DNA from 3 places in the Coprobacillus sp. AF33-1AC genome. Region 1 is predicted to be linked to each of the others. Evidence: riboswitches for the same ligand, from Rfam matches in the RefSeq annotation. Region 1 holds a riboswitch; each other region holds the start of a gene.
What was found. A riboswitch is a leader RNA that binds a small molecule or an ion and turns the genes downstream of it on or off. The one in region 1 is predicted to bind cyclic di-GMP.
Positions count from the first base shown of each region.

Region 2: another riboswitch for cyclic di-GMP. It lies ahead of DWZ53_RS01740 (hypothetical protein); the one in region 1 lies ahead of DWZ53_RS02050 (collagen-binding domain-containing protein).
Region 3: another riboswitch for cyclic di-GMP. It lies ahead of DWZ53_RS04435 (fibro-slime domain-containing protein); the one in region 1 lies ahead of DWZ53_RS02050 (collagen-binding domain-containing protein).

Region 1 is NZ_QRQB01000003.1:40,117-43,412, forward strand. Features, by position in the region: gene DWZ53_RS02050 (collagen-binding domain-containing protein) at 1-1,763, opposite strand, end outside; cyclic di-GMP riboswitch class I at 1,807-1,881, opposite strand; gene DWZ53_RS02055 (fructose-specific PTS transporter subunit EIIC) at 2,030-3,296, opposite strand, start outside.
Region 2 is NZ_QRQB01000002.1:103,464-106,759, reverse strand. Features, by position in the region: gene DWZ53_RS01745 (alpha-glucosidase) at 1-1,563, shown strand, start outside; cyclic di-GMP riboswitch class I at 1,617-1,692, shown strand; gene DWZ53_RS01740 (hypothetical protein) at 1,749-1,955, shown strand; gene DWZ53_RS01735 (hypothetical protein) at 2,333-3,296, shown strand, end outside.
Region 3 is NZ_QRQB01000008.1:27,108-30,403, forward strand. Features, by position in the region: gene DWZ53_RS04425 (class I SAM-dependent methyltransferase) at 1-575, shown strand, start outside; gene DWZ53_RS04430 (Nif3-like dinuclear metal center hexameric protein) at 562-1,320, shown strand; cyclic di-GMP riboswitch class I at 1,386-1,467, shown strand; gene DWZ53_RS04435 (fibro-slime domain-containing protein) at 1,512-3,296, shown strand, end outside.

The sequences.
Region 1 (3,296 bases):
ACAGAAGCATCAGCGATAAAAGTTAAATCACCATCAACAAATACTGTTTCTTTTTTTATTTCTTTTGATGTTCCATTTATATTTTGTAAGATTCTTATTTGTACCTGATGTCCATTTTGTTTATAAGCTTGGCGATAAACATTGACGTTAATAGAATCACGAGGTGCTTCCATATCTTGATTATCTTTATCTTTCCAAACCTTTTGTAAAGTTAACTTTGTTTTTGAAAGATTATTAAATATTGCCTCTGCACTTTGCGTACAATTTTCATCTAAATAATAACCAACTAAACGAGGTAGCATGAGCGTTCCACTTTGAGTGACTTCTACCTTTGCAAAAAGGGCTTCAGGTGTACATAAATAACCATCATTATTCATTTCTTTAATTTGATATATGTATGTTCCAGCTCGGTCAAAACCACTTAATTTAAATTTAAATGATCCATCTTTTAGGGTTTGACTCGTCACAAGACTATTTCTAAATTGTTGAGTAATGGATGAATCATCAGGTCCCGATACTTGTTGTAAGCTAAATTCAAATGTTTGATCAGGTACTTGTCCGTTAACTTTTTTATTAAGGGTTAAATCAAGTGAACCTGGAGTAATAATTCCTTTATATGACCACATATGTCCTTCTGCTTTAGAGTCAACTGATTTAACAATCAAAGTTCCGTTATAATCACCATTTAAGATCTTAACATCAGCATTGACAGCTACCAAATGCCCATTAAGTTTACCAATTCCAGGATGATTTTTTTCGTTTCCTATTTCAATATTGGTAGCGTTAGGACAAATATAAGTCACTGATAAATTTTGACCACTTTCAATACTATCAAACTGATAAAATTTTTCGTTAGCTAATGTTAAACCTTCAGATTTACCCATTGCATCACTTTGTGATTTTAAAATAATTGGAAAAGAATCAATTTTATCGTCATTACAAGAAATAATTGTTGTTTTATCTGAAGGATCACTATTGGCTTCATAATCATAAATAATTGTGCTCACATTATTAAAACTTGTAAAATGATAATTATTACCTAATTTTAATTTAACCGCTAATTTTATTTCACTATTAACCACATCTTTATAAACAACATAGTCTTGATAGTCATATTTATCTTGATCTGGATTATTTTTAAAATATTGAAACGCATCACCAATATTAATTTCTACCTTTTTTATCGTTTCGCCATTTTGTGAAGGTCCTTCATAATTTTGATAAATATCAGCATCAGCTTTAATTAAACTTTTAGCTTGATTAAAATCTACATAATTATCACTGAAGTAATAATCATAATAGTTACCATTAGCACCTGCTAATGTATAACTATTATTTTGATTGACTGTTCCTAAATAGAAGGGGACATTTGAACGTGTTGTAACGGTATTTCCAATACTAGCTTTCCCTTTAATATAAGATGGAACAAGATGAGGAAAAGGTTGCGATGAAGAAGTTGATAAACCACCAAGGGCTAAAGAACCACTACCATCTCCTTGTAATGTTGTTCTTCCTGCTTCACCACCTACGATCATTGGTCCCACAACATGCGTTCCTTTATAATAGTCAAAAGTAAATACATTATAATGACTTAAAATATAAGCAAGAGAATATTCGCCACCATCACTGATAAAAGTATTGGTTGTAGTGTGAGTTGTAGAATCACTGGTACCATAAGTATGAGTAATACATGTTGCGAAAATTAAAACAAATGTTAAACTGAGTTCTAATAATTTCTTAAATACTTGACGATGTCTTTTCATCTGCTTGCTCCTTCCCTAAAAAAAAACCAGCCACAATCTTACTGATTGCAACTGGCTGTCTTAGTAAGACCCTATAGTTTTGCGTCACTACCTTGCGATAGCTTTGCCGTTTAATTACGATTAACTTATCTATACATATTTATCTTGTATAGACATAATAACATTGTCTTTTTAAAAAAGCAATACATAAAATACAAAAAAATTAAATAATATTGTTATAATCAACATAATTTTATGTTTTTAAACAAAAAAAAGAAAATTCCAGATTAAGAATTTTCTTTTTTCGATTTAAGAACAAGTAATAAAAGCGAACCAATCACCGTTCCTGCAAGAATAGAAATTAAATATTGTAACGGATAATCAACCATCCAGATTAAAAATAATCCACCATGTGGTGAAGCAATACCACAATTAAAATACATAGATAATCCACCTGTTATTGCAGCACCAATACAACAAGCTGTTAAAACAGTTTGTGGATTTTCTTGCATGAAAGGAATCGCTCCTTCAGAAATAAATGAAATACCATTGATATAATTCATTAAAGCTTCTTTTCTTCTTCCAGACCATTTATTTTTCTTTAATGTAGCAGTTAAAGCAATTACAAGTGGAGGTACCATTCCTCCTGCCATAATAGCTGCCATCGTTGTATAATCATGATTAATAATCATACCAATACCAAATACATAAGCCGTTTTATTAATAGGTCCACCCATATCAATAGCCATCATCATACCTAGTACAGCCCCAAAAAGAATCTTAGTTGGTGTATTAATTTCAAATTGATAAACTAAATTTAAAATACCATTATGTACATAATATAAATAAGGATTTAAAAAGATCATCACTAACATCACTACTCCAGTAGAAATCACTGGATGTAATAATGATGCTTCAATACCTTTTAAACATGATGGTAAATAACTTAATAATTTCTTCAATAATAAAGAGAAATATCCAGCAATAAAACCAGCTATAATACCGACGAATAATGAAGGTACAAAAGTTCCATTCCATGTAGGAATCGTATTTACTGCCATTCCTTGACAAACAATAAGCCCTCCCATAAATCCTGATACCATCGCAGGACGATCAGCAATACTGTCAGCGATATAACCACTTAAAACAGGAATAATCATTAACATTAATAATTGATAAATCATCGCTAAAACTGATAGTAGCGTACTATTCGCTAAAGCGTTTTGACATAAATGAAGAACACCATATAAGACTCCTCCAGCCACTGCAAAAGGTAAAGCATGAGAAACACCATTCATTAAATGTTTATAGAAAATACGAATAGGGTTGATTTTTTCTTTTTCATTTTGTCCATGATGATAAATCACACCTTCTTGATTCATTGCTTTTTTAACTAATTCTTCAGCTTTAGAAATACCATCTTTAACAGGTACTTGAATCACATTTTCCCCTTCAAAACGAGCCATTTCTACCTTTTTATCAGCAGCAACAATAATAGCTTTACAATGATCAATATCATCTTGAGTCAGTCCATTTTTAACTCCTTCTTGACCA
Region 2 (3,296 bases), on a different contig from region 1:
AAGTTAGATTATTTAAAAGAATTAGGAATAGATATTATTTGGTTATCACCTGTCTATGCTTCACCACAAGTTGATAATGGTTATGATATTAGTGATTATCAGGCAATCTCTAAAGAATATGGAACAATGGAAGATTTTGATTGTTTATTAAAAGAAGCACATCAAAGAGGAATCAAGGTTGTGATGGATTTAGTTGTTAATCATACCTCCAATCAACATCCTTGGTTTATTGAAAGCAGAAAAAGCAAAGATAATCCTTATCGTGATTACTATATTTGGAAAGAAGGCAAGAATCATCAAGCACCTAATAACTGGGAATCAGTCTTTTCCGGTTCTTCGTGGCAATACGATAAGCAAACGGATATGTATTACTTGCATCTTTATTCTGATAAACAACCGGATTTAAATTGGGAAAATGAAGATGTAAGAAATGATATTTATAAGATGATGAGATGGTGGTTAGATAAAGGTATTGATGGTTTTAGAATGGATGTCATTAATAAATTAAGTAAAGTACAAACATTCCAAGATGTTTTTCCACAAACTAAAAAATATATGAGACCATCAAAATATGTCAGTAATGGACCAAGAATTCATGAATTCTTAAAAGAGATGAATCAAAAAGCATTATCTCATTATGATGTCATGACAGTTGGGGAAATTACTTCGTGTACTATTGAACAAGCTAAACAATATACAGGAGAAAATGAGCATGAATTAAGCATGTTATTTCAATTTGAACATACTGATGTTGATGCGGGTCCTTATGGTAAATGGACACCGGTTCCTTTAGATTTAGTAAAACTAAAGAAGATTCTTACAAAATGGCAATATGGTTTACAAGAAGAAGGATGGAATAGTTTATTTTGGGATAATCATGATCAACCTAGAGTCTTATCAAGATTTGGTAATTTAGATTATATGCAAGACTCAGCTAAAATGTTAGCTACGACTTTACACTTTTTAAAAGGGACACCTTATATTTATCAAGGTGAAGAAATAGGCATGACAAATTATCCTTTTACCTCTTTAGATGAAGTCAGAGATGTTGAAGTATTCAATGCTTACCAAGATTTAGTTAAAGATAAAAAAGCATTAACGCATGAACAAATGATGAAAGGAATCTGTGCAAGTAGTCGTGATAACGCAAGAACACCAATGCAATGGAATAATGAAAACAATGCTGGTTTTACAACCGGTAATCCCTGGATCAATGTTAATCCAAACTATAAAACCATTAATGTTCACCAACAATTATTAGATCCTAATTCTATCTTTCATTATTATCAAAAATTAATTCAGTTAAGACATCAAATGCCAATCATTGTTTATGGTACATATGAATTATTAGAAGAAAATCATCCTGATTTATATATTTATACCAGAACATATCAAGATGAAAAATTATTAGTTATTAATAATTTTTCTAGTCATGAATATGACTATGAATTAAAAGAATTTAGGTATAGTCAGTTATTAATTTCTAATGATCAATGTGATAAAATACACGATATTTTACATATCAAACCTTATGGCTGTTACGCCTTGTTACAAAAGATGTAACATATCTCTTAAAAATTGTTTATTTTTTAAAACATATCATTATATTTAAAGTTGTAATAGATAGGCAAAACTATTGAAAAATAGTGACGCAAAGCTATAGGGGCTTTAAACTGCCAGCCAGCTGCACTCAGTTCATTTGATTGCATTTGGCTTTTATTTTACATAAATGATGGAAGAGGATATCTATGAAGAAAAGATGTAAATTTATATTATGCTTCATGGTTTGTTTAAGCATGTTAATGGGTATGTTACCTACAACAGCTTATGCAGATAATTCAGCAGTTGTGATTTCATCTGCGCAATTACTAGAAAATAACGGATCAGTATATGGAAATGGTATCCTTACTGGTACAACAGATAATGGTACTGAAGAAATGGATGATAAATGTTAGAATAGAGCTGATGATACTAATCGAGGGTATGATAACTCGAATGCAAATGATATTGTTCGTTCATTTGATGTCATTACTTATAATATTAATACAGGAGTAAATAACTTAGGTGGAAAAGCACATAAAATAGGATTTATTGTTGAGATACCTAATGATCAAGCTCTAGATGTAACTTCAATTAATGGAGAACTTATTTCAGAAAAAGAAGAAAATGATAAAAAATATATAATTTTCAATGGGATGTAGAAGCTAACCAATCTGCAGGATCTATTGAACATGGTTTTATAATAAATGTTGGTAACAAGCATCAAGGAGATGTTATTGAACCAAAGGTTACAGTTTACGTTGATGATGAAGCTAACAGTAAAACTGTAGCAATGCAACCAGTTACTGTTACCTCAGCCCCAATGTATAATATTGTATTAAAAAAAGGAAATTTCCAAAATACGTTTAATATTTATGATTTTGGAGCAAAAGACAAAACAGCCTATAAAGAAAATGCAGCAGCTTATAAAGATAGTGATTACAAAGTTACTGGTTTTAGACAAGTTTTTGGTTTTGCTTTAGAAATTAAAAAGCCGGGAAATGGAATCAAAGGTGTTGAATTACCAGATCCTAGTCAATATTTTACTTTTGATATCAATTTATCAGATTATAAGGTAAATGGAGAATCAGCTAATGATACGGGATTTGTACCTCTTTTATATTATTGTGGAGCTAATAACGCAGGTGGAGCGCAAGTTAATGGCATCCCATTTACAGATAGTAGTGCGTCAGGTAAAACACCTCAACCAGAAAAATATTGTGATAATAGTGGGGAATATACAATAACTCAAGAAGGATCAACTTTACATGTTAAAGTAAAAAATTATAGTGTAGATTATAAAAAATTTCCTCAAAAAGATGCATATGGAAATATTTCTTATTGGGATGGAAAACAAGTAGAAATGATGAAAGATGGATTTTTTTCATCATACCAATTCCAAGTAGTTTATCCTTATAAAAATGCAAATGGGGATACTTTAATGAGTCAATTTGGTGTAGACCAAATTAGTGCTAATGCATCTGTAACAGTAAATAATATGCACGCAGTATCAGAAACAAATACTACATCTGATCAAGAAACAATCCCATTATATAACAGTGATGGTACTTTATATGAAAATACAGATAATAAAGCAAGTGAAACATTCACAAAAAATAATAAAGGGACACGTGACCATGCTATTATTTATTCAAATAGAGATTCAGCAAATTGGAATAATGGTTATACTGATGGTTCAGGAAATAAAGATGATGATATTGCAACTGTAGGAGCTAAAGATCTTGCATTTACGGCTA
Region 3 (3,296 bases), on a different contig from region 1:
ATAATATAGTAAGTCATAGTTACGCATGTGATGTAGCACAAGGACCCTATGAATCATCACTTTCAACTATTAAACAATGTGGTATGCAAACGCAAGTTACTGCACTGTTAGGAAATGGATTAGAGCCTATTCTTGATAAAAAAGTAGATATGATAAGTATTGCAGGAATGGGATCTTATCTTATTGTTGATATTTTAAATCAACATCTTGATTATCTTAATCAAGTCAATGTTTTATTTTTACAGCCCAATGCGAATGCTGATTATTTAAGAAAGTATTTGTTTAGTCATAATTTTGGTATGATTGATGAAAAATTAATTAAAGATGGACATCATACTTATGAAGTTATGGTTGTACGAAAACTACAAAGAAAAGATATTTATTATAATGAGTTAGATGAAGAATTTGGTCCAATTTTAAGAAGAGAACAAACATCGTTATTTAAAGAAAAATGGAACAATCAGTATTGTACTTATAAAAATATTGTTAAAGATTTACCAAACAATCATCCTAGAACGAAAGAGTTAAATCATAAAATAGAAATGATAGAGGAAGTTTTAAATGAAAGCAAATAAGATAATGGAATATTTAGAAGGCTACTTTCCTTTATCCTTACAAATGGATTTTGATAGATGCGGATTACAAATAGGAAATAAACAAACAGAAGTGAACAAGGTATATATTGCCCTAAACGCAGATAATGAAACATTACAACACTGTATTGATGAACAATGTCAAATGCTCATTACTCACCATCCATTTTTACTAGAAGAATTAGTTAATATAGACTTGGAAAATCATCAAGGAAAATTTATAGAAAATGCAATAAAAAATAATATTGTTGTTTATAGTTTGCATACTTGTCTAGATCGAGGAAAAAATCATATTTCGATGAATGATTGGCTAATTAATCAATTACCAGTTGAAAATGTACAATGTTATGATCGTCATGAAATTGGTAAAAAGGCAATTTTAAAAGAACCTATGAAGGCGAAAGATTTTGTAGACTATATTAAAGATGTATATCATTTATCATATGTAAGATGTTCAAATAATGAAGATAAAATGATTCAAAGTATTGCTATATGTGGCGGAAGTGCAGCAGATGATTTAGAAGTCCTTGCTGGAGAGGTTGATTGTTTTATTACTGGTGATAGTAAGTATCGCCACGCTAAGTATGCTATTGATCATGATATATTTTTGATTGATGCAAACCATCATTTAGAGGTTATTTTTGAAGAAGAATTGGCTAAATTACTAAAAGAATTACCTCTTGAAGTAGATGTTCATCATAGTTTAGATTATTTTAAATATAAATAGAGACTGCTAATTAGTTTCTATTTTTTTGTTTGATATATTATTGTATATATTTTATAATACATGTAGGTAAATATTGGCAAAACTATTGAAAAATAGTGACGCAAAGCTACAGAGCTGAACCATAGAGAAGCTGGCTGAGTTGCATTTATTGTAAGTCGGTTTTCTATGGTTTTTTATTTGGAGGAAAGGTTATGTTTAAGAAGTTTATAATTTGTGTTGTGGTAATGACGATGATAGTACCACTTTTTCAATTACAAGTAAGGGCTAATGATAGTATGTCATTGCCAGTACAGTTTTTCGATTATGATGCAGATGGACTGTTTTACGAGTATGCACTTTATAATGGGATGGATACATTTGGGTTAGGAACTTCAAATAATGAAGATGTTACAAAAGGTTTAGTTGAAAAGACGCTAGGTAAAGATGGAAATCCTGTTTATAAAAGAAGTGCCATTGAAAGTGCAGCAAGCACAATTCATGAGAATCTTATAAATTTAAAAGATGATCAAAATTTAAATAAATATGATATTTTTAAAAAATTTTCCAATTATTCGAATGCGAGTGGTTCTGTACATACTAGTCTTTCTGGTAGTGATACAAAACCATTTTATAAAAATTGGAAACTTGAAAATATAGATGGATCTGGTGATGGAGAATATTTACATTCTGGTAATGGAGTCGTATGGCAACAGGAAACGGATGGTGTTCTTAATTATGGTGTCAATGATCATTTGATTAAGGAAATTAACGTAGTTCCTAATACGGAATATAAATTTCATTATTGGATAACAGAAAAAGCAGGCGCAAGTAATGAATTGAAATACCGTGTATTAGATAAAAATGGTAAGGTTTTACTTGATAATAATCCTATTGATACAGTATTTAAATCTTCAACAGATACTATTACGATAGATATTTATCGAGTTGGTCAAACAAAGGATGTCCTTAAATTTTCTAATGTGTACTTAATTAGAGATGATAACACATTTACAGAAAATTATTTAGGTAATATCGAATCATCTTCAACAAGTAATTTCATTGATAAAGGATGGAAATCTCAATTATATAATCAAGCATCTAAAGAGAATGGAAAAATAGTAGATGGTAAAAATTATTGGCAACAAAAGGGTGATGGTATTATTTGTTTAAATGATTCTGCTATCTGTTTTGATACTGATATACCAACGAATCAATATATAAAATTTAATTATTGGTTAGATGAACAAAGTAACAATGGTAGTTTATCAATTGATATATTAGATGAAAATAATCATCTATTAGTAAGTAAAGAAGTAGATAAAAACGGAGGATGGCAAACATTTTTATTAGATATTCCTTCGGGACAAGGTAATATTAAAGTAAGAATTAATGGTCAAGGTGTATCTCCAAGAATGGCTGCACTATCAGTCACTCCAATGGGACAAGTTCTTCCATTAGGACAATATCAAGAAACATTAAATAAATATAACAATAATCAATTAAATGTTATCGATGATTGTAAAACATGTATGGACTATGCTTTTTTACGATTAACAAATTTCTACAATACTCATTTTTATTTGAATAAAATAGATACAACTTATTCAAAAATGATTTTAAATAAGACAGTTAATAATGGTAGAGAAGAGTATCTATTTGATTCATCAAAGCCTATTACCTACAAAAATGGTGAGTTCTATAATGATGGAAATGGTATTTTAGAGAGTGGCTTTTTCCCACTTGATTATCTATCAAATAGTGAAAAACATAGTGATGGGCAAGTTGACCACAATTTTCATTTTGGTATGAAAGTAGATGGTGAATTCATTTATAAACAAAGTTCAAAACAGTTTTTTGAATTTACAGGAGATGATGATGTTTATGTCTTTATAAATGGTCATCTTGTTGCTGATTTAGGTGGAGCACATAAAGCTGCCAATACAATAGTTAACATTGAAGATTTTGCTAAAGAACAGGGTATAAAAAATGGTGAAAAG